DNA from 3 places in the Streptomyces sp. NPDC058295 genome. Region 1 is predicted to be linked to each of the others. Evidence: riboswitches for the same ligand, from Rfam matches in the RefSeq annotation. Region 1 holds a riboswitch; each other region holds the start of a gene.

Region 1 (7,392 bases):
CTCTCCGGGGGCTATGTGCCGGTCGGTGCCACGCTCGGCAAGGACTGGATCTTCAAGAAGGTCTACTCGTCGATGGACCGGGTGCTCGTGCACTCGGCGAGCTTCGGGTCCAACGCGCAGGCCATGGCGGCCGGGCTCGCGGTGCTGTCCGTGCTGGAGAACGAGCAGATCGTGGCCCACGCGCGGGTCACCGGCGACCTGCTCAGGTCCCGGCTGGCGGCACTCGTCGACAAGTACGAGCTGCTGGCCGACGTCCGCGGCCGGGGTCTGATGATCGGCATCGAGTTCGGAAAGCCCAGGTCGCTGAAGCTGCGCAGCCGGTGGGCCATGCTCCAGGCGGCCCGCAAGGGACTCTTCGCGCAGATGGTGGTGGTACCGCTGCTGCAGCGGCACCGGATCCTCACCCAGGTCTCCGGCGACCATCTGGAGGTGATCAAGCTGATCCCGCCGTTGATCGTCGGCGAGCGGGAGGTGGACCGGTTCGTCGACGCCTTCACCGCCGTGATGGACGACGCGCACGGCGGCGGACTGATGTGGGACTTCGGCAGGACCCTGGTGAAGCAGGCGGTGGCCAACCGCTGAGCCGCCCGGGCGAGCCGCTGAGCCTCGCGGGAGCGCGGGCGCCCGGGAGGGCTGACTGAGCACTGACCGGCAGCTGACCGGGCACGGTCCGGGCCTGCGACCGCTTTTGCCTCTGAGGCAACAAATTTGCCGCAGAGGCAATTCCGGCGTGGAATGGAGCCATGAGCTCGCCCGAGTCCCAGGACCCCGCGGAACAGGCCGGGGCCCTTCCCGCCGTCGCCCCCCAGCTGCGCGCCCTGCGCCGCCGGGCCGCCCTCACCCTGGAGGCCGCGGCCCGCGCCGCCGGGCTGTCGCCCGCCCATCTCTCCCGCCTGGAGACCGGGCAGCGCCAGCCCTCGCTGCCGATGCTGCTCGCGCTCGCCCGTATCTACGGTACGACGGTCTCGGAACTGCTCGGCGAGACATCCGCCGACCGGGACGCCGTCGTCCGTGCCGCCGGCATGGAGCCGACCCGCGCGGGCGGCTGGACGTACTGGCAGGCGGGCGCCTCCGGGCGCGGGATGCAGGCCCTGCGTGTCCACGTGCCGTACGGCTCCCAGGGAGACGTCGTGCGCGTGCACCCCGGGGAGGAGTGGCTGCACGTCCTGCGCGGGCGGCTGCGGCTGCGCCTCGGGGACACCACCGAGCTGCTCGGGCCCGGTGACAGCGCGCACTTCGACTCGCTGACCCCGCACCGCATCGCGGCGCAGGACGCCGACGGGGTCGAGCTGCTCTTCGTCCACACCCTGTTGCAGAGCCCCACGGCCACGCTGTGCCTGGGCCCGACCCTTTCGGACATCGGAGAGACGCCATGAAGGACATCGAGGAGAAGTTCCCCCGCACCCTCTGGATCCGGCTGATCATCTACATCGCGGTGGGACACCTCTTCGCGGGATTCCTCTTCCTGCTGTTCGAGGTGGGCGCCAACCAGTAGGGCCGTTCGCGACGCCGGCTCAGTCGAGCAGTCGGCCCCGCAGCCGCTCACGGGTCTCGGGGGAGAGTCCGAGACCTTCCTCCAGATAGGCGTCGACGCCGCCCCAGGTCTCCTCGATGGTCTCCAGGGCCGCCGCGAGGTACTCCGCGCGCGCGTCGAAGAGAGGGCTGAGCAGCTCCATGACCTCGGGGGAGTAGGCAGCGGCGGAGGTGGCGCTGCGGCGCACCCGGTAGCGGCGGTGCTTGGCGTTGGACTCCAGGTAGTCGGCGAGGATGGCCTCGCGCTCCACGCCCAGGGCGAGCAGTGTCACCGCGATGGACAGGCCCGCGCGGTCCTTGCCCGCCGCGCAGTGCATCAGGGCCGGGACGCTGTCCTCGGCGAGCGAGTGCAGCACCCGCGCGTGCTCGGCCGTCCGCTCCTTGATGATCGAGCGGTAGGAGGCGATCATCCGGCCGGCGGCCTTGCCGTCGCCGAGGATCCCGCGCAGCTGGTCGATCTCGCCGTCGCGGACCATCTTCCAGAACTCGGAGCCGTCCGCCGGGTCCGACAGGGGCAGGTTCACATTGCGCACGCCCGGGAGCTCGACGTCCGGGCCCTCCAGCTTCTGGTCCGCGGCGTTGCGGAAGTCGAAGATCGTGTGCAGGCCCAGGCCGGAGAGGAACGCGGCGTCCTCGTCGGTCGCGTGCGCGAGATGGCCGCTGCGGAACAGCACGCCGTGCCGCACCCGCCGGCCGTCGACGGTCGGCAGACCGCCCACATCCCGGAAGTTGCGCACACCGGCCAGCTCGGGCTCGGTCGACGGGATCTGCTGCGTCACGGGGGCTCCCTCCCTGTCGGTCTCCGTCGGCGCGGCTCGTGGTGGCCGACGGGACGCTGCCCCGACGATACGACATGGGTTCCCCGGGCAACGGGTTGTCCACAGGCCGGTACTCCGGACGTCTGCCCAGGTGAAGAGTTGTCCACGGAAAGTTGCCCGGCAGGCCGACCGCATTCGATGATGTTGGTGCTTGATCGCACCTGTTCGAATTAGTGGGGGTTTGATGCCCGAGATCGCCGACAACGGCCGTACCTGGCTCCTTTCGGGGCCGACGAGCAGCTACGCCCTCCACCTCACCGAGGCCGACGAGCTGGTCCACCTGCACTGGGGCCCGGGCATCGCGCTCGCGGACGCCGAGGCGCTCGCCGCCCTCCCGCCGTCGGAGCGGGGGGCGTCCTTCGAGTCCCCGCTCGACGGCCGGGAGGAGTACCCGGTCGAGGGCGGCCCCCGCTTCGTCCGGCCCGCCCTGTCCGTGCGCACCGACGAGCGCCGCGGCACCGAGTGGTCCTACCGGGACTTCGAGGCCGACGACGACGGGCTGCGGCTGCGGTTCCGGGACGCCGGGCTGGCCGTCACCCTGCACTACCGGATGCGCGGCGATGTCGTCGAGCGCTGGACGACCCTGCGCAACGACGGTGAGGGGCCGCTGGAGCTGCTGCGCGCCGACTCCGCCACCTGGACCCTGCCCGAGCGCGACGACTGGCGGCTGTCGCAGCTGCACGGCCGCTGGGCCGCCGAGTCCCGGCTCACCCGGTCGCCCCTCACCTACGGCGAGCAGGTCATCGGCAGCCGGCGCGGCCACACCGGGCACCAGCACCTGCCCTGGGTCGCCCTGGACACCGACGCGACCGAGGAGCGCGGCGAGGTCTACGGCTGTGCCCTCGGCTGGTCGGGCACCTGGCGGATCGCCGTCGCCCAACTCCCGGACGCGCGCGTGCAGATCACCGGAGGCGTCGGGTACGACGACTCGGGGCTGCTGCGGCTGGCCCCGGGGGAGTCCTTCACCACACCCGTCTTCGCCGGCCTGTGGAGCGACGGCGGCTTCGGCGGGGCGAGTCGCACCTGGCACGCCTACCAGCGCGCGTACGTCGTCCCGGACGCCGAACGGGACCGGCCGGTGCTGTTCAACTCCTGGGAGGCCACCTACTTCGACATCTCCGAGGAGCAGCAGGGCACGCTCGCCCGGCGGGCCGCCGCGATGGGCGTGGAGCTCTTCGTCGTCGACGACGGCTGGTTCGGGGCACGTACCGGCGACCACGCCGGGCTCGGCGACTGGCAGCCCAACCGCGACCGCTTCCCGAACGGGCTGAAGCCCCTCGCCGACCAGGTGCACGACCTCGGCATGCAGTTCGGCATCTGGGTCGAGCCCGAGATGGTCAACCCGGACAGCGAGCTGTACCGGGCGCACCCCGACTGGGTGCAGTTCCAATCCGGACGAAAGCGGACGGAGTTCCGCAATCAGCTCGTGCTGAACCTCGCGCGCGAGGATGTCCAGGAGTACCTCTGGGAGCAGCTCCACGGGCTCCTGTCCAGCGCGCCCGTCGACTATGTGAAGTGGGACTTCAACCGCTGCTTCACCGACGCCGGCTGGCCGGACGACCCCTACCCGCAGCGCCTCTGGGTCGACCACGTACGGGCCCTGTACGCGCTCCTGGACCGGCTGCGGGCGGCCCACCCCGGGGTCGCCTTCGAGTCCTGCTCCGGCGGTGGCGGGCGCATCGACCTCGGGATCATGAGCCGTACCGACCAGGTGTGGACCTCCGACAACACCGATCCGCTCGACCGGCTCGACATCCAGCACGGCTTCAGTCAGATCCACCCCGCCCGGGTCATGGCGGCCTGGGTCACCGACAGCCCCAACACCCAGCTCAACGGCCGGGTCAGCTCGCTGCGCTTCCGCTTCGTCAGTGCCATGGCCGGCGTGCTCGGCGTCGGCGGGGACCTCTCCGAGTGGAGCGAGGAGGAGCTCGCCGAGGCGCGCCGATGGGTGGACCTCTACAAGGAGATCCGGCCGCTCGTGCAGCAGGGCGACCTCTACCGGCTGCGGCCCCCGGCGGGCGGCCTGAGCGCCGTGCAGTACGTGCGCGGTGACGAGAGTGTCGTCCTCGCCTGGCTCCAGGCGCAGCGGTTCGGCGAGCCCGTCCCGGCGCTGCGGCTGCGTGGACTCGACCCGACAGCGTCGTACGAATGCCGTGAAACGGGCGAAGTCCACCGGGGAGCGGTGCTGCTCCATCACGGGCTGCGCACCGGTCTGCGGGGCGACCTTGATGCGACGGTTATCCGGCTGCGTCGCATCTGAGGTTTCTGTCCGAATTGAAGCCTTAATTCCAACTCGCTCTGGAATAAAGGAACCTGGAGAGCTGTCACGTGAGCAGCGTCATATCCGTGACCGTGCGTCGCCCGTCATGTTCACGTAATTCGCATGCTTTTCCAGGGTGCTTGGCGGTAAACGGGCCCCCTGTCTCACGGAGTGTGACCGGGGATTCTCACAGCGGATCAAGAGAAAGGCGTTAGCGGCGCGACCTCTGCTTGTCCCTGTGCGTCCTGGTCGCTTACGTTCCACACCAATCCGGACGGACGCCGAATCCTGCCACCGCCCGGAGTCCGCACACTCACCCGTATCTGGCAGGAGCGGGGGACCCACAGGTACAACCGCCTGTTCCGGTCTCCGGAACAGGCTTTGGGGTAAAGCCGCGCCTCGGCGCGGCCGGGCATCTCCAGTCCGCACCCGACAGCTCACCTCGCAGGCGCCGGAGAGGAATTCGCCATGCCCGCGAAGGGTAAGCACCGCCGTCCGAAGACCCAGCGCTTCACTCGTTCCATAGCCGTCGCCGGAACGGGCGGCGCCGCGCTCGCCCTTCCGCTCATAGGTGCCGCCGGCGCTCACGCGGCCCCCGCGCAGTCCGTCGCACAGTCGGCTTTCCAGGCCGTTCCGGAAAAGGCCGTGCAGTCCGTGCCGGTGGCGCAGAAGGCGGCCACCGCCACGACGGCCAAGTCCTACACCGTGCGGTCCGGCGACTATCTGTCGAAGATCGCCGACGAGCAGAACGTCAGCGGCGGCTGGCAGAAGCTGTACCAGGACAACCGTCAGGCCGTCGGCAGCGACCCGTCGCTGATCCACCCCGGACTGAAGCTCTCGATCGGCAAGAAGGCGGCGAGCACCGGTTCGTCGTCCGGCTCGTCGTCCGGTTCCTCCTCGTCCGCCCCGTCGAAGTCGAAGGCGTCCGGAACCAAGTCGTCGTCCTCGTCGTCCGGTTCGTCCGCTTCGAAGGCGGTCACCCAGGCCGCCGAGAACGGCACCGGCACCTCCAGCGGTTACACGCTGCCGGTGGCGGGCGCCACCGTCGGCACCGCGTACCACACGGCCGGCAGCATGTGGTCCAGTGGCTACCACACCGGGACCGACTTCGTCGTCCCGACCGGCACCTCCCTCAAGGCCGTGGGCGCGGGCACCGTCGTCTCCGCGGGCTGGGGCGGCGCGTACGGCAACCAGGTCGTCATCAAGCTGGCCGACGGCTACTACGCCCAGTACGCCCACCTCTCCCAGCTCTCCGTCTCGGCCGGCCAGACCGTGACCGCGGGTCAGCAGGTCGGCCTCTCCGGTGCCACCGGCAACGTGACCGGCCCGCACCTGCACTTCGAGATCCGTACCACGCCGGACTACGGCTCCGACGTGGATCCGATCGCCTACCTCCGCTCGCACGGCGTCTCCGTCGGCTGACCCCCTCCGACTCCGACGACCTCTCGCCTGACACGCGGCCGAAGGCCGGACCCCGATCCCCGGGTCCGGCCTTCGGCATGTCCGGGGAGGGGAGGAGGGGCGGCGTCGGAGTTTGCGCGTTCATGATCGTTCTATTGCGTTCTCATGGCAGCCCTCGGTGCCCCATCGACAGGCGGGAGAGAGTGGGGACACAGTGATCTCCGTCAGCGAGCAAGCGCTTTCTCACGCTCTTCGGAGGTCCTGTGTCCGGCGTCGACCGACGCATCGTCATCAAGGGCGCCGCGGCCGCGGCCGCCGTCACCGCCGTCACCCTGCTGGCCGGACTCGTCTCCGCGCCCGCCGGGCACGCCACCGGGATCCCGCGCCGGATCGTCGAGAACCTCGACCGCGGCCTGGCCGCCACCCCGTCCGGCGAAGGGACCTTCCTCAGCTGGCGGCTGCTCGGCACCGAGTACGCGCGGTACGCGAACGCCATCGCCTTCAACGTCTACAAGAACGGACGCCGGCTCAACCGGGAGCCGCTGCGCAAGTCGACGACCTATCAGGACGACAGCCCGGGGACGGGCACGTACACCGTCCGCGCCGTCGTCGACGGGCGGGTGCAGAAGCCGAGTCCGGCGGCCCTGCGCTTCACCGACGGCTACGCCGAGATCCCGCTGGCCGGTGCCGACGGCTACACCGTGCAGCACGCCTGGCCGGGTGACCTCGACGGCGACGGACGCTACGAGCTCGTCGTCAGCCGGTTGTCCGGGACCCGTGACAGGCCCGACCTGCTGGAGGCCTACACGCTCACCGGTGAGCGCCTGTGGCGGGTCGACCTAGGCCCCGGCTCCTACACCCAGGTCGGCGGGAACGGCGCCAACGACCCGGCGCCCGCCGCGATCAGCGGTTCCACGGCGATCGGCGGCTACCGCAACGACGACAACGTCACCGTCTACGACCTCGACGCCGACGGCCGCGCCGAGGTGCTGGCGCACACCGCCGCCGGGACCACCTTCGCCGACGGCTCGCAGGTCACCGCCGCCTCGCCCGCGAACCAGTTCGTGTCGGTGATCGACGGAGCGACCGGCACCGAGCGGACCCGGCAGCCCGTCCCCGACGACTTCGTGGCCGACGGTCCCTCCGGCGGCCACTTCGGTATCGCCTACCTCGACGGCGAACACCCCAGCCTGGTCACCAAGTCGGTCACCCGCGTCGGAGCCAAGCGCGGCGCGTTCCGGGTCCTGTTCCAGACCTGGGACTTCAACGGCACGGAACTCACCCGCCGTTGGAAGTACGTGGTGGACCCGACGACCGGCGCGAGCAGCTTCCACCAGATCCGCACCGTCGACGTCGACGGGGACGGCAGGGACGAGATCG
Region 2 (7,392 bases), on a different contig from region 1:
CGTCCGGATATGGAGTCGTTCCAGGAAGCCGTCGACTGGGCCGTCCAGCCGCTGCACGGGGTCACCGGGATGCTGGTCCCGGGAGCGCCGCTGAGGGTGGGGGAGAGCGAGGAGACCTGGCGGCCGTACGGCTCGCTGGTAGCCGACGCGGAGGAGGCGGCGGCGAGGGCGGTCCCGGAGACCGTCTGGCGCTGTGCGCTGGAGGGGACGAAGTACGACACCGGGGTGCACCTGAACGTCCGTGCGACCGCCGGCCTCGTCTTCTCGGCCAGGGCGCAGGACGGTGACGCCGGGGCGATGCACATGCTGAGCCTGCTCTCCGAGAACGAGGCGACGGCGCTGGACTGGCTGCGCAAGGCCGTGGACGCGGGGAGGACGGAGCTGGCGGGACAGGTCGGCGAGCGGCTCCTCGGGCAGGGCGAGGCGGAGGAGGCGCTGCCCTATCTGCGGGCGGCGGCCGAGGCGAAGCCCGATGGTCCACAGGCGCGGCTGGTCGGGGAGGCGCACCTGGCGCTGGCCGAGCAGTGGCTGCGCAAGGCGGCGGCCGAGGCTGACATGGCGGCCACACACCGGCTGGGGGACCTGCTGCTGGGGCGCGGCGAGTTCAGCGAGGCGATGGACCTCTACGTAAGTGCCGAGATGCAGGGATACACCCCCGTGGCCCGCAGCGCGGCCGTGTCCTTCCTGCTGAGTCACGAGGAAGAGACCGCCGAGGTACTGCTGGCCCGCGCCGCCGCCGACGGCGACGAGGGGGCCGCCGAGTTGCTGGCCGGCCTCCGCAAGCCGCGGCAGAGCCTGGACGACGCCGCGGACTACTTCGCCGGCGACGGCAGGCTGGACGCCACACACGAGGCCGCTGTGGTGGAGAAGATGGGGTTCTCGGACGAGGCCCGCAAGGGGTACGAGCAGGGTCACGCCCGCGGCGACGCCTACGCCGCCTACCGGCTCGCGCTGCTCCTCGAGAAGCAGGACAGCGCCGCCGAAGCCACCCTCTGGTACCGCAAGGCCGCCGACCTGGGGCACCCCGCCGCGCGGAAGGCCCTCGCGGAGCGCGGCGAGGACACCGCTACGGTCGGGGAGTGACCGAGCAGCCCGACACAGACCACCAGGACCGCACCACTCCCGAACTCTTCACCTGGGAGTTCGCGACCGACCCCTACCCCGCCTACGCCTGGCTGCGCGAGCACGCGCCCGTGCACCGCACCGTTCTGCCCAGCGGGGTCGAGGCCTGGCTGGTCACCCGGTACGCCGACGCGAAACAGGCCCTCGCCGACCAGCGGCTCTCCAAGAACCCGGCGCACCACGACGAACCGGCGCACGCCAAGGGCAAGACCGGCATCCCCGGTGAGCGCAAGGCCGAGCTGATGACGCATCTGCTCAACATCGACCCGCCGGACCACACCCGGCTGCGACGGCTCGTCAGCAAGGCCTTCACCCCGCGCCGGGTCGCCGAGTTCGCGCCCCGGGTCCAGGAGCTGACGGATCAGCTCATCGACCGGTTCGCCGCCGAGGGGAAGGCCGACCTCATCCACGACTTCGCCTTCCCTCTCCCCATCTACGCGATCTGCGACCTCCTGGGCGTCCCCCGTGAGGACCAGGACGACTTCCGCGACTGGGCGGGGATGATGATCCGGCACGGCGGGGGCCCGCGGGGCGGTGTCGCGCGGTCGGTGAAGAAGATGCGCGGTTATCTGCTGGAGCTCATCCACCGCAAGCGCGCGGAGCTTCCCGCCGATCCGGCTCCCGGCGAGGACCTCATCTCGGGTCTGATCCGCGCCTCGGACCACGGCGAGCACCTCACCGAGAACGAGGCCGCCGCCATGGCCTTCATCCTGCTGTTCGCGGGCTTCGAGACCACCGTCAATCTCATCGGCAACGGCACCTACGCCCTCCTCACCCACCCCGAGCAGCGCGCACGCCTCCAGCTCTCGCTCACCGAGCACGACGGCGACCGCGGCCTCCTCGAGACGGGCGTCGAGGAACTCCTGCGCTACGACGGTCCTGTGGAGCTCGCCACCTGGCGGTTCGCGACCGAGCCGCTGAGCATCGGCGGGCAGGACATCGCGCCGGGCGACCCCGTGCTCGTGGTGCTGGCGGCGGCCGACCGTGACCCGGCGCGCTTCGCGGACCCCGACACCCTCGACCTGTCCCGCCGTGACAACCAGCACCTCGGCTACGGCCATGGCATCCACTACTGCCTGGGAGCCCCGCTGGCCCGGCTGGAGGGCCAGACCGCGCTGGCCACCCTGCTCACCCGGCTGCCCGATCTCCGACTGGCCGTGGAACCGGCCGAGTTGAGGTGGCGCGGCGGGCTCATCATGCGCGGACTGCGGACTTTGCCGGTCGAGTTCACTCCGGTGCATTCCGGCTCATAAGCGATCCACATCTGACCGGATGTCAGCCGGAGTGTGACCGTTCGGCGGAGTAAAGGTGACCAACACTCAAGTCTGTGATCTTCACGTGATCTGCGCGGCATTAACTTGTGACAAGTGATCGTCTGCCGATACGTTCTCTCGTCAGCGCGACGCATCGGTTCCACTCGCCGCGCCGGTCAGTGCTGTCCAGAGAAAGGCCCTTCGCATGCTCTCCGGGAACGGTCGTCACCGTCGCCCCCGCCAGGCCCCGGCCCTCCTTGTCGCGGCCGGAGTGACGGGCTCCGCCATCGCCATCCCGCTGCTCGCCGCCTCCGGCGCGAGTGCGGCGGACGGCACGGTGTGGGACAAGGTGGCGCAGTGCGAGACCGGCGGCTCGTGGAGTGCCGACGAGGGTGGCGGCGAGTACGGCGGCCTGAGTCTCACCCAGAAGGACTGGGAGGCGAACGGCGGCCTCGACTACGCGACCAGCCCCGACCTGGCCAGCCGCAGCCAGCAGATCGCCGTCGCGCAGAAGGTGCTCGCGGCCGAGGGGATCGGCGCTTGGGGCACCTGCGGGCTGACCTCCGGGCTCACCCAGGAGAACGGCGCGCTGAGCGTGGACACCGGCGTGGCGGACGACTCGTCCGACTCGTCCGACTCATCTGGGTCTTCCGGATTGTCCGACCTGTCCAGGGGATTGTCCGGATCCTCGGGCTCCACGGCCGACGACGACTCCTCGGCCGGATCGTCCGACTCGTCCGCTGATTCCTCCGGTTCGCCCTCGGCGTCCGCTTCCTCCCCTTCATCCTCTTCCTCCGCCGCCACGGTCGACTCCGGCACGTCCGGCGGTTCCGGCGGCCGGAGCGACGGCTCGACGGGCGCGAGCTCGCCCACGGCGACCCCGGGTGCGGACGACTCGGACAAATACGTCCAGGACGAAGGTTCTTGGAGTCTCGTCGACACCGGCTCCCTGGGCCCGGGCAAGCACCGCGGCGCCACCGCCGACGAGGCCGCGACCAAGAGCGCGACCGGCACCGGCGTGGACGGCACCGCCCCCGCCTCCGCCGGCCGGCATGCCGCGGCCACCTATGTCGTCCAGGAGGGCGACTCCCTCGCGTCCATCGCCGACTCCCTTGGTCTCGACGGCGGATGGCGCGCCCTCTATGCCGAGAACAGGGGCCTCATCGGTGTCGACCCGAGCAACATCGCCGCCGGTCAGACCCTCGACACAGGGGTGGAATAGGGCGCAAAGCCCAAGAAAAACAGCGGGAGTTCACGTCACGCTTCGCGCCGAATGTCCGGTTTGGTGAAAGTGTGGGATGAGTCTCAGAAGCCCTGATCGTCTTTGAAATTCCGTCGATCGCGTGTCTACGGTCGAGGCCGCTCGGCAACCCGAGCCCCGGCCGTCGCAACGCCGAATCCTGCCAGCGACGAACCGGGAACAGTCGTCGCGTCAAGCGCCGTAGGCAGGAGCGGGGGACCCAAGGTAAGTGCCGCGCCGGTCGGTTGACCGGAACGGCTAGGGGTGAAGCCACACCTCCCACGGAGCAGCGCTCCGACGGGCGAGGAAGTGGCCGGGCAACTCACACGACCCGAACCCGACAGCTCACCTCGCAGGCGTCGGTGAGGGGATCCACCATGCTGTTTTCCGCCAAGGGCAAGCACCGCCGTCCCTCCAAGGCGACCCGCGTCGCCACGCTCGCCGGCGTCACCGGCGTCGCCATCGCCGCCCCGCTGATGGCGGCCGGCAACGCCTCCGCCGCCACCGCCTCCGAGTGGGACACGGTCGCCCAGTGCGAGGCCGGCGGCAACTGGTCCATCAACACCGGCAACGGCTACTACGGCGGTCTGCAGTTCTCGGCGTCCACCTGGGCCGCGTACGGCGGCACCGCCTACGCCTCCACCGCCGACCAGGCCTCCAAGTCCCAGCAGATAGCCATCGGCGAGAAGGTCCTCGCGGGTCAGGGCAAGGGTGCCTGGCCGGTCTGCGGCACCGGCCTGTCCGGCGCCGCCTACAACGGCTCGAGCGCCGCCTCCTCGGGCTCCGGCTCCTCCGGTTCCTCCAGCTCGTCGAACGGCGGCAGCACCAGCAGCCGCTCGACCGACGAGCAGAGCGCCTCCCGCTCGACCGACCGCCCGGCCGCCTCCAAGACGGTCACCACCCCCACCGGCAAGAAGGTCAAGAAGGGTGACGGCGAGTACAAGGTCGTCAAGGGCGACACCCTCAGCTCCATCGCCGAGAAGCACAAGGTCAAGGGTGGCTGGGCGAAGCTGTTCGAGCTGAACAAGGACATCGTCGTCGAGGCCGACCTGATCTACCCGGGCCAGCAGCTGCACCTGAAGTGACGCTCGGCCCGAAGTGACACCGGGCCCGCAGTGACGCTTCGCCCGAAATGACACCTGGCCCCCAGAGAAGCCACAGCACCCTCATATCCGAGGTCGGCACACTGAAGACCTCGTGAGGGTCACCCCCCGTCCCCACGGGCCCCCCGCTCCGGTGCGTGTTCCCCCGTACGCACCGGAGCGGGGTTTCTCTTTGCCCGTTCGTCACTTCCTGTCGGCTTTTCTCGGCCACCCCCTTTGTTCCGGGCGGAAACAATAGGTACCGTCTGTCTGTCCACGGGACGGTCGGTCGGCTGCCGACGGTCCCGGGGCGGTTAGGCTCTAGTCGCAAGGCTCAGCAAGGGCTCATCAAGTCCCCTGGGCCCCGCACAACCAGCGTCACATCCCAAGAAGGAGATGCTCGTGCCGTCCATCGACGTCGTCGTAGCCCGGGAAATCCTGGACTCCCGAGGCAACCCCACGGTCGAGGTCGAGGTCGGCCTCGACGACGGCAGCACGGGTCGTGCCGCCGTTCCGTCCGGTGCCTCCACCGGTGCCTTCGAGGCCATCGAGCTCCGCGACGGTGACCCCAACCGCTACCTCGGCAAGGGTGTCGAGAAGGCCGTCCTCGCGGTCATCGAGCAGATCGGCCCGGAGCTCGTCGGCTACGACGCCACCGAGCAGCGCCTGATCGACCAGGCCATGTTCGACCTGGACGCCACCGACAACAAGGCCTCGCTCGGCGCCAACGCCATCCTCGGCGTCTCGCTCGCCGTCGCGCACGCCGCCTCCGAGGCCAGCGACCTGCCGCTGTTCCGCTACCTGGGCGGCCCCAACGCGCACCTGCTGCCGGTGCCGATGATGAACATCCTGAACGGCGGCTCGCACGCCGACTCCAACGTGGACATCCAGGAGTTCATGATCGCCCCGATCGGCGCGGAGTCCTTCTCCGAGGCCCTGCGCTGGGGTGCCGAGGTCTACCACACCCTCAAGAAGGTGCTGAAGACCAAGGGCCTGTCCACCGGCCTCGGCGACGAGGGCGGCTTCGCCCCGAACCTGGAGTCCAACCGCGCCGCGCTCGACCTCATCATCGAGGCCATCAAGCAGGCCGGTTACGTCCCCGGCGAGCAGATCGCGCTCGCGCTCGACGTCGCCGCGTCCGAGTTCTACAAGGACGGCAAGTACGAGTTCGAGGGCAAGTCCCGCTCGGCCGCCGAGATGACCGAGTACTACGAGGAGCTCGTCTCCGCGTACCCGCTCGTCTCCATCGAGGACCCGCTGTACGAGGACGACTGGGCCGGCTGGAAGGTCATCACCGACAAGCTGGGCGACAAGGTCCAGATCGTCGGCGACGACCTCTTCGTCACCAACCCGGAGCGTCTGGCCCGCGGCATCGAGGAGGGCTCCGCCAACGCCCTGCTCGTCAAGGTCAACCAGATCGGTTCGCTGACCGAGACCCTGGACGCCGTCGAGATGGCCCAGCGCAACGGCTTCAAGTGCATGATGTCCCACCGCTCCGGCGAGACCGAGGACGTCACCATCGCCGACCTCGCGGTCGCGGTGAACTGCGGCCAGATCAAGACCGGCGCCCCGGCCCGCTCGGACCGCGTCGCCAAGTACAACCAGCTGCTGCGCATCGAGGAGATCCTCGACGACGCCGCGGTCTACGCCGGCCGCAGCGCCTTCCCGCGCTTCAAGGGCTGAGCAAGGTCTGATCAAGGGCTGACGCCGCCGACCCCAACCGGGGCAAGGCTCCGCCAGTCGTACGTACGTCCCCGTACCGGTCCCGTACCGTGTGCGGGGACGTACGCACGTGTGAGACGGGAGGCGGGAAGCAGTGGCCGTGAAGGACCGGGACCGTTTCTCCACCGCGACCAGGATCAAGCTGCTCGGCGAGCAGACCGCGGCCCGGGTCTACCGCTCCCAGACCAAGCGCCAGGCCCGCCGCTCCCGGCTCACCGGCCGTGCCGCGCTCCTCGCGCTCGTGCTCTGCACGCTGATCGTGGCCCTGGCCTACCCGATGCGCCAGTACGTCTCCCAGCGCGCCGAGATCGCCGATCTGGAGCGCGAGAAGCGGCAGGCCAGCGAACGCGTCGAGCAGCTGCGCGACCTCAAGGCGCGCTGGCAGGACGACGCCTACGCCGAGCAGCAGATCCGGCAGCGGCTGCACTACGTGCTGCCGGGGGAGACCGGGTTCGTCGTGATCGACCCGGACGCGGCCAGGCAGTCCCGCGCCGACCTCGGGTCGGCCGACCGCCCCTGGTACTCGAACGTCTGGGACGGCGTCGACAAGTCCGACGCCTCGGACCAGTGAACAGCCGACCAGTGAACGACCGACCGGTGAACTGAGACCGGTGAACCGACCGGTGGTCAGAACCGGTTGCCGGAACCGATAGAAAGACAGGCATGGAAACGCCCCCGCCGACCACCCCGCGCACCGAGCCCACCGACGCGGACGTCGAGGCCTTCAAGCAGCAGCTCGGACGGCCGCCGCGCGGTCTGCGCGCGATCGCGCACCGCTGCCCGTGCGGTGAGCCGGACGTCGTGGAGACGGCCCCCCGCCTGCCCGACGGCACGCCCTTCCCGACGCTGTACTACCTGACGTGCCCGAAGGCCAACTCGGCCATCGGCACGCTCGAGGCGAACGGCGTGATGAAGGAGATGACGGAGCGGCTCCAGGCCGACCCGGAGCTGGCCGCCTCCTACCGTGCCGCGC
Region 3 (7,392 bases), on a different contig from region 1:
AGCCCGAAGGACAGTACGGCTCCGGCCGCCGGGTCGATGACCGCGCGGACGACCGTGTCGACCCCGCGCGGTGCCATCGCCTGGACGACCGGGCGGATCTCCTCCGGCCTGCCGAAGAGCTCGGTCAACTCGGCGTACGACCGGCGCAGTTGCTCCTCGTCGGCCACATCGAGCCGTACGCCGCCCAGGTCGGCGCGGTGCCGCAGGTGCGGGGCGGTGGCCTTGAGGGCGACGGGGTAGCCGAGGGCGGCCGCGGCCCGTGCCGCCTCGTCCGGGGTGGGCGCGGGCATGGCCCGGCGGGTGCGGATGCCGTAACGGCCGAGCAGCTCGCACGTCTCGTCGGTGCCGAGGGTCAGGCCCTGCCCGCGCGCGAGGAGCCCTCCGATCAGTTCGGCGGCGCCCTTCTCGTCGATGTCCTCGTACTCGGGCACCTTGCCGGCGTCGGCGGCCTCGCGCCGCCACTGGGCGTACTTCACGGCCTCCGCGAGCGCGCGGACGGCTCGTTCGGCGGCGGGGTAGGCGGGGATGAGGTGCGTTCCCTCGGGTGCCGCGACGGCGGTGGGCACCGGCTGCGCGTCGTCGGGGCCGTCGGTACGCGCGCGCGGGGCCGCTTCGGCGCGCGGTGCGGTGCTCGTCGCGGCGGACAGCGCCATGGCGAGACCGCCGAGTTCCACGTGCACGACGAGCACCGGTTTGGCGGGAGCGGCCGCCGCGGCCGACCGCAGGGCCTCCGCGAGTGCCGCGTCCCCGGGGGACCTCTCGCCGATCGCCGGGATCGCCGTCACGACCACCGCGTCGCACGTCTCGTCGGCCAGCGCCCGGGCCAGCGCCGCGTGGAAGTCCTGGGCCGACGCCTCGGTCGTCAGGTCCAGCGGCGGCAGCGGACGCAGCCCCTCCGAGAGACAGGCGTCGTACGTCAGCAGGCCCAGCGACTCGGAGTTGCCGAGAATCGCCACCCGCGGGCCCGTCGGCAGCGGCTGACGGGCGAGCAGCAGGCCCGCGTCGACCAGTTCGGTGATGGTGTCCACGCGGATCACGCCGGCCTGCCGCAGCAGCGCCGACACCGTCGCGTGGGGCAGGCGGGTCGCCCGTACGGCGTGCCCCTGTGGCGCGGAACCGGCGCCCTGGACCACGACCAGGGGCTTGGCCGCCGCCGTGCGCCGCGCGAGGCGGGTGAACTTGCGCGGGTTGCCGATGGATTCCAGGTACATGAGGGCGACGTCGGTGTCGGGGTCGTCGTACCAGTACTGAAGGACGTCGTTGCCCGAGACGTCCGCGCGGTTGCCGGAGGAGACGAAGGTCGACACACCGGTGACGCCGGTGACGCCGCCGCCACGCCGGTGGAGGCGGGACAGCAGCGCGATGCCGATGGCGCCGGACTGGGCGAACAGGCCGATGCGGCCGGGTCTCGGCATCTCCGGGGCCAGCGAGGCGTTCAGCCGCACCTCCGGGGAGGTGTTGATGACTCCGAAGGCGTTGGGGCCGATGATCCGCATGCCGTACGCGCGTGCGTGCCGGACGAGTTCGCGCTGGCGCTCCCGCCCGTCGGGGCCGCTCTCGGCGTAGCCGGCGGAGAGGACCACGAGTCCCTGCACGCCGTGCTCGCCGCACTCGATGACGGCCTCGGGGACCTGCTCCGCCGGGACGGCGACGACCGCGAGGTCGACGGGCGCCGCTATGTCGCGCACCGAGCGGTGGGCGGGCACCCCGTCCAGTTCCTTCAGGTCCTCGGGGAAGGCCTTGTTCACGGCGTACAGCCGCCCGGTGAAGCCCGCCTCGCGGAGGTTGCCGAGGACGCTTCGGCCGACGCCGCCGGGGCTGCGGCCGGTGCCGACGACGGCCACGGAACCGGGCGCCAGCAGCCGCCCCACGGAGTGCGCCTCGGCGCGCTGTTCCCGCGCGCGCTGCACGGCGACGGAGCGCTCGGTGGGTTCGAGGCCGAACTCCAGGCGTACGACGCCGTCCTCGAAGCTGCGCTTCTGGGTGTAACCCGCGTCCGTGAACACCTTGATCATCTTGTTGTTGGCGGGGAGCACCTCGGCCGCGAAGCGGCGGATGTCCCGCTCGCGCGCCACGGCCGCGATGTGCTCGAGCAGCGCGGAGGCGACGCCCCTGCCCTGGTGGGCGTCCTGGACGAGGAACGCGACCTCGGCCTCATCGGCCGGCGCCGAGGCCGCCATGCCGTCGGCACCAATGCGGTCATAGCGTACGGTGGCGATGAACTCGCCGCCGACCGTGGCCGCGAGTCCCACCCGGTCCACAAAGTCGTGGTGCGTGAAGCGGTGGACGTCCTTGTCGGACAGGCGCGGGTAGGGCGCGAAGAAGCGGTAGTACTTCGACTCGTCCGAAACCTGCTCGTAGAAGCTGACCAGGCGCTCGGCGTCATCGACGGTGATGGGGCGGATGCGCGCGGTGCCGCCGTCGCGCAGCACCACGTCGGCCTCCCAGTGGGCGGGGTACTCGTGCCGGTCCGACGCGCTCTGCATGGGGCCCAGAGTACGGCTCGCGTACGACAACGGCGCGAGTCAGTCTGTGGAGGACGTTCGTCGGATCGAGGCCGCGATCCGACGACCACGTCGGGAGGGGACACGCGACCCCTCCCTCACACGCTTCACGTGTGGAACACTGGTCTAGACAACCTGAACACTGAAGGGCAGCATCACATGGCTGAGCGCCGCGTCAACGTCGGCTGGGCCGAGGGCCTTCACGCCCGCCCCGCTTCCATCTTCGTCCGGGCCGCCACGGCCGCAGGTATCCCGGTGACGATCGCCAAGGCTGACGGCAACCCCGTCAACGCGGCCTCCATGCTGGCCGTTCTCGGCCTGGGCGCCCAGGGCGGCGAGGAGATCGTCCTCGCCTCCGAGGCCGACGGCGCGGACGCCGCCCTCGACCGTCTGGCGAAGCTGGTCGCCGAGGGGCTCGAGGAGCTCCCCGAGACCGTCTGAGCGGGTGGCCCCCTACGCGCCTGAGCCGCCGCCGCTCTCGCGGATGCGGTTGCGCGTCGTCGGGGGTGCTCCATTGACGGTGGCGGTGTTCGGCACTTCGAAGGTGTCGTCCCGCTAAACCCCGAAGGGCTCGTCCGAATTATCGGGCGAGCCCTTCGCATTTCCCTTTACGGGCAGCAGAAATAATCCCCCGCGAATTATCCCCTCTTTGTATACGGCCCTCGTGTTAATGCCGCAGACCCGTCATGTTTACGGGAGGTTGCGAAGTCCTCACACGGTCGGCGCGCTCGGGGCCGCCGGAAAAGCGCAGCCGGTGCGCGGTCGTCGCGCGCTCGGTGTGCAGCGCCGTGATCGCCCGCGCGCGCTCGCCGTCGCCGCGCGCCACCGCGTCCACGATCGCGCCGTGCTCCGCCCAGGACTCCACGGGGTTGGCCGGGACCTCCACCGCGTACATCCAGGCGATCTTGTGGCGCAGCTGGGTGAGCATCGACGTCAGGGCATGGCTTCCGGAGGACTGGGCGAGCGTCTCGTGGAACCAGCCCCCCAGGGAGCGCAGATCCTCGCTGTTGCCCCGCCTGGCCCGCTCCTGGCCCAGCCGGACGAGCCCGCGCAGCACCTTCAGATGGGCCTCGGTGCGCCGCTGGGCGGCCCGGGAGGCACCGAGCGGCTCCAGGAGCATGCGCATCTCCAGCAGGTCCGCGGCCTCCTGCTCGGTCGGCTCCGCGACGCACGCGCCCGCGTGCCGCCGCGTGACCACGAAACCCTCGGCCTCCAGCGTGCGCAGCGCCTCTCTGACGGGGACGCGGGAAACGCCGTAGCGGCGGGCGAGGAGTTCCTCGGTGAGGCGGCTGCCGCGCTCGTAGACACCCGCGACGATGTCGTCCCGAATGGCCGTGCACACCGAGTGCGCCGGAATACGCATGACGGACCTCCGCCTTAATCCCCGTGAAACGTCGACGATTGACGTGTGTTCCGTGACTCTATTGCAATGAGCGGGGATTTCCGATGGCGGGCCGGAATCCAGGGATATTTTTTGGACAGCGGGGCCTCGAAAACGGCGAATGCCCCGGCCGGGAGGGCCGGGGCAAGACGATCTGTCGCAGTGGGTCGTCAGACGTTCACGCCGTGCGTGCGGAGGTAGGCGACCGGGTCCATGTCCGAGCCGTACTCCGCGGTGGTGCGGGCCTCGAAGTGGAGATGCGCGCCGGTGACGTTGCCGGTGGCGCCGGACAGGCCGATCCGCTCGCCCGGGGTGACCGTCTGGCCCACCGACACCGCGAGGGACGACAGGTGGCCGTACTGGGTGTACGTCCCGTCGTTCATCTTGATGACGATCTGGTTGCCGTAGGACCCGCCCCAGCCGGCCTCGACCACGGTGCCGGAGCCCACCGCGTGCACGGAGGTACCGCTCGCGGCGTGGAAGTCGATACCGGTGTGGCTGCCGGAGGACCACAGCGAACTGCTGGCCTGGTAACCGGTGGAGACGTAGGAACCGGTGATCGGCAGCACGAAGGTGTTGAGGCGCTTGCGCTCGGCCTCGCGGGCGGCACGCACACGTGCCTCGCGCTCCTCCACGGCCTTCTTGGCGGCGGCCTGCCGGGCGGCCTCCTCGAAGGCCGCGTGCTTCTGCACGGCGACCTGGTCGTCGATCTGCTCGGCGACGGACTCGCCGGCGGTGACGACGGGGATCAGCCCGGTCTGCTCGGGGGTGGGCTCGGCGGCGAAGGCCGCCGGGGTGGAGGCGACGGTGGCCATGACACCGGTGGTGGTGAGCGCCGCGATGCCCGCCGCGCGGACGCTGCTGCGCTGCATCCGGCTGGGCCGACGGTGCTTCCCGGTGGCGCAGGTGAACGCCATGAAGTTGGGGGTGTCCTTTCCTTCCCTCTCGCCTACCGGGTTAGCTGACGGGTTCGGAGCAGGAAGGTCTCCTACGGACCCCCTCGCGTTCACGCGCGGGCGTCCGATTCACCCCAGGGACTTCACAAGTGGGTCCCCGGCTCCCCTGGCTCGCGCCGTACGGGGACTCGGCGATGACTGTCCGGTGCCGCGGCTGCGGCGCACTGCCTGACGAACAGCCCGGATGACGCTAAGCGGCGCGGGTTTCAATCCTCAAACGGATCCCGGTTTTTGTAGCGCATCCCACAGGGCAGACAGGCAACCTCCGCATCAATTCGGACATACGGAGGCCCTGGTGACGCTTTCGTCGACCAGGGCCCCCGCACGCGCGTGCCGTTGCCGGGACCTACTCCGCGGACACGACCTTGACCTCGCCGATGCCGAGGGCCTCGACCGGCTCCTTGATCTGGGCCGCGTCACCGACGAGGACGGTCACCAGGCGGTCCACCGGGAAGGCGTTCACTGCCGCCGCGGTGGCCTCCACCGTGCCGGTCGCGGCGAGCTGCTGGTACAGCGTGGCCTGGAAGTCGTCGGGCAGGTGCTGCTCGACCTGGTCCGCCAGCGTGCCGGCGACGGCCGCGGCGGTCTCGAACTTCAGCGGCGCCACACCGACCAGGTTCTGCACGGCGACGTCACGCTCGGCGTCGGTCAGCCCCTCGGCGGCGAGGGTGCGCAGCACCTTCCACAGGTCGTCCAGCGCGGGACCGGTGTTCGGCGTGTCGATCGAGCCGCTGATGGCGAGCATCGCGGCGCCAGAGCCGTCCGGGGCGGACCGCAGGACCTGCCCGAACGCGCGGACGCCGTAGGTGTAGCCCTTTTCCTCGCGCAGGACACGGTCCAGCCGGGAGGTGAGGGTGCCACCGAGGCAGTACGTGCCGAGCACCTGCGCGGGCCACACACGGTCGTGCCGGTCGGCGCCGATCCGGCCGATCAGCAACTGCGTCTGGACGGCGCCCGGACGGTCCACGATGACGACCCGGCCGGCGTCGTCGGCGATCACCGGCGGCACGGGCCGCGGCTGGGCCGAGGAGCCCGTCCAGGCACCCAGGGTGTCGCCGAGGAGCGCCTCCAGGTCGACACCGGTGAGGTCGCCGACGACCACGGCGGTGGCCGTGGCGGGACGGACGTGCTTCTCGTAGAAGGCGCGCACGGCGGCGGCGTCGATCTTCTCGACCGTCTCCGCGGTGCCCTGGCGCGGCCGCGACATCCGCGCGGTGGCCGGGAACAGCTCCTTGGAGAGCTCCTTGGCGGCGCGCCGGGAGGGATTGGCCAGCTCGTGCGGGATCTCGTCCAGACGGTTGCGGACGAGGCGCTCGACCTCACTGTCGGCGAACGCGGGGGCCCTGAGGGCGTCGGCGAGCAGACCGAGGCCCTTGGGCAGGCGCGAGGCCGGCACTTCGAGGCTCAGCCGGACACCGGGGTGATCCGCGTGCGCGTCCAGGGTGGCGCCGCAGCGCTCCAGTTCGGCGGCGAACTCCTCGGCGGAGTGCTTGTCGGTGCCCTCGGAGAAGGCCCGCGCCATGATCGTGGCGACGCCGTCGAGGTCGGCCGGTTCGGCGTCCAGGGGCGCGTCGAGGAGGATCTCGACGGCGACCACCTGCTGGCCGGGACGGTGGCAGTGCAGCACGGTCAGGCCGTTGGCCAGCGCGGTGCGCTCGGGCGCCGGGAACGCCCACGGCTTGGCCTCGCCCGCCCGGGGCTGGGGGTGGAAGTCCATCGTGGCGAGCTCGGTCACCGGGCCGCCTCCTCGTTCTCGTCCTGGTCGGCGGGGGCTTCGGCGGCGGTCGGCTCGTAGACGAGCACCGCGCGGTTGTCGGGGCGCAGGCGGGCCTTGGCGATCTCCTGCACCTCCTCCGGCGTCACGTCCAGCACGCGCTGGACGGCGTTGAGGGCGAGCTGCGGGTCACCGAACAGCACGGCGAACCGGCACAGTTCGTCGGCGCGGCCGGCGACCGTGCCGAGCCGGTCGAGCCACTCGCGCTCCAACTGCGCCTGGGCGCGTTCCATTTCCTCGGCCGTGGGGCCCTCCTCGGCGAACCGGGCGAGCTCCTCGTCGATGGCGGCCTCGATGACGGGCACCTCGACGTCACCGGACGTCTTCACGTCCAGCCAGCCCAGGGAGGGCGCTCCGGCGAGCCGCAGCAGCCCGAAGCCGGCCGCGACGGCCGTACGGTCGCGGCGCACCAGCCGGTTGTAGAGGCGGGAGGACTCGCCGCCGCCGAGGACGGTGAGCGCCAGGTCGACGGCGTCGCACGCACGCGTGCCGTCCTCGGGCAGCCGGTAGGCGGCCATCAGCGCGCGGGCCGGCACCTCCTCCTCGACGATCTCGCGCAGCTGCTCACCGATGACGTCGGGCAGCCCGCCGTCCCGGGGCGCGGGCTTGCCGTCGTGGCCGGGGATGGAGCCGAAGTACTTCTCGACCCAGGCGAGGGTCTGCTCCGGGTCGATGTCACCGACCACGGAGAGGACCGCGTTGTTGGGCGCGTAGTACGTGCGGAAGAACGCGCGCGCGTCCTCCAGGGTCGCCGCGTCCAGGTCGGCCATCGAGCCG

The links. Region 1 has a riboswitch for cyclic di-AMP ahead of ACFVYS_RS02645 (peptidoglycan DD-metalloendopeptidase family protein). Riboswitches for the same ligand answer to the same signal wherever they lie in the genome.
Region 2: linked by a shared signal. The riboswitch ahead of ACFVYS_RS24605 (transglycosylase family protein) and the one ahead of ACFVYS_RS02645 (peptidoglycan DD-metalloendopeptidase family protein) in region 1 are both predicted to bind cyclic di-AMP.
Region 3: linked by a shared signal. The riboswitch ahead of ACFVYS_RS06195 (M23 family metallopeptidase) and the one ahead of ACFVYS_RS02645 (peptidoglycan DD-metalloendopeptidase family protein) in region 1 are both predicted to bind cyclic di-AMP.

What each region holds. Positions count from the first base shown of each region.
Region 1 is NZ_JBHVYO010000002.1:60,220-67,611, reverse strand. It holds gene ACFVYS_RS02670 (aspartate aminotransferase family protein) at 1-582, shown strand, start outside; gene ACFVYS_RS02665 (helix-turn-helix domain-containing protein) at 744-1,376, shown strand; gene ACFVYS_RS02660 (DUF6126 family protein) at 1,373-1,495, shown strand; gene ACFVYS_RS02655 (tyrosine-protein phosphatase) at 1,515-2,312, opposite strand; gene ACFVYS_RS02650 (alpha-galactosidase) at 2,536-4,611, shown strand; cyclic di-AMP (ydaO/yuaA leader) riboswitch at 4,881-5,075, shown strand; gene ACFVYS_RS02645 (peptidoglycan DD-metalloendopeptidase family protein) at 5,080-6,033, shown strand; gene ACFVYS_RS02640 (hypothetical protein) at 6,276-7,392, shown strand, end outside.
Region 2 is NZ_JBHVYO010000023.1:99,889-107,280, reverse strand. It holds gene ACFVYS_RS24620 (hypothetical protein) at 1-1,083, shown strand, start outside; gene ACFVYS_RS24615 (cytochrome P450) at 1,080-2,375, shown strand; gene ACFVYS_RS24610 (transglycosylase family protein) at 2,581-3,597, shown strand; cyclic di-AMP (ydaO/yuaA leader) riboswitch at 3,803-3,989, shown strand; gene ACFVYS_RS24605 (transglycosylase family protein) at 3,993-4,700, shown strand; gene eno (phosphopyruvate hydratase) at 5,094-6,380, shown strand; gene ACFVYS_RS24595 (septum formation initiator family protein) at 6,514-6,990, shown strand; gene ACFVYS_RS24590 (DUF501 domain-containing protein) at 7,083-7,392, shown strand, end outside.
Region 3 is NZ_JBHVYO010000004.1:156,318-163,709, forward strand. It holds gene ACFVYS_RS06180 (GNAT family N-acetyltransferase) at 1-2,486, opposite strand, end outside; gene ACFVYS_RS06185 (HPr family phosphocarrier protein) at 2,664-2,945, shown strand; gene ACFVYS_RS06190 (GntR family transcriptional regulator) at 3,172-3,867, opposite strand; gene ACFVYS_RS06195 (M23 family metallopeptidase) at 4,056-4,802, opposite strand; cyclic di-AMP (ydaO/yuaA leader) riboswitch at 4,817-4,985, opposite strand; gene ACFVYS_RS06200 (M16 family metallopeptidase) at 5,188-6,576, opposite strand; gene ACFVYS_RS06205 (pitrilysin family protein) at 6,573-7,392, opposite strand, start outside.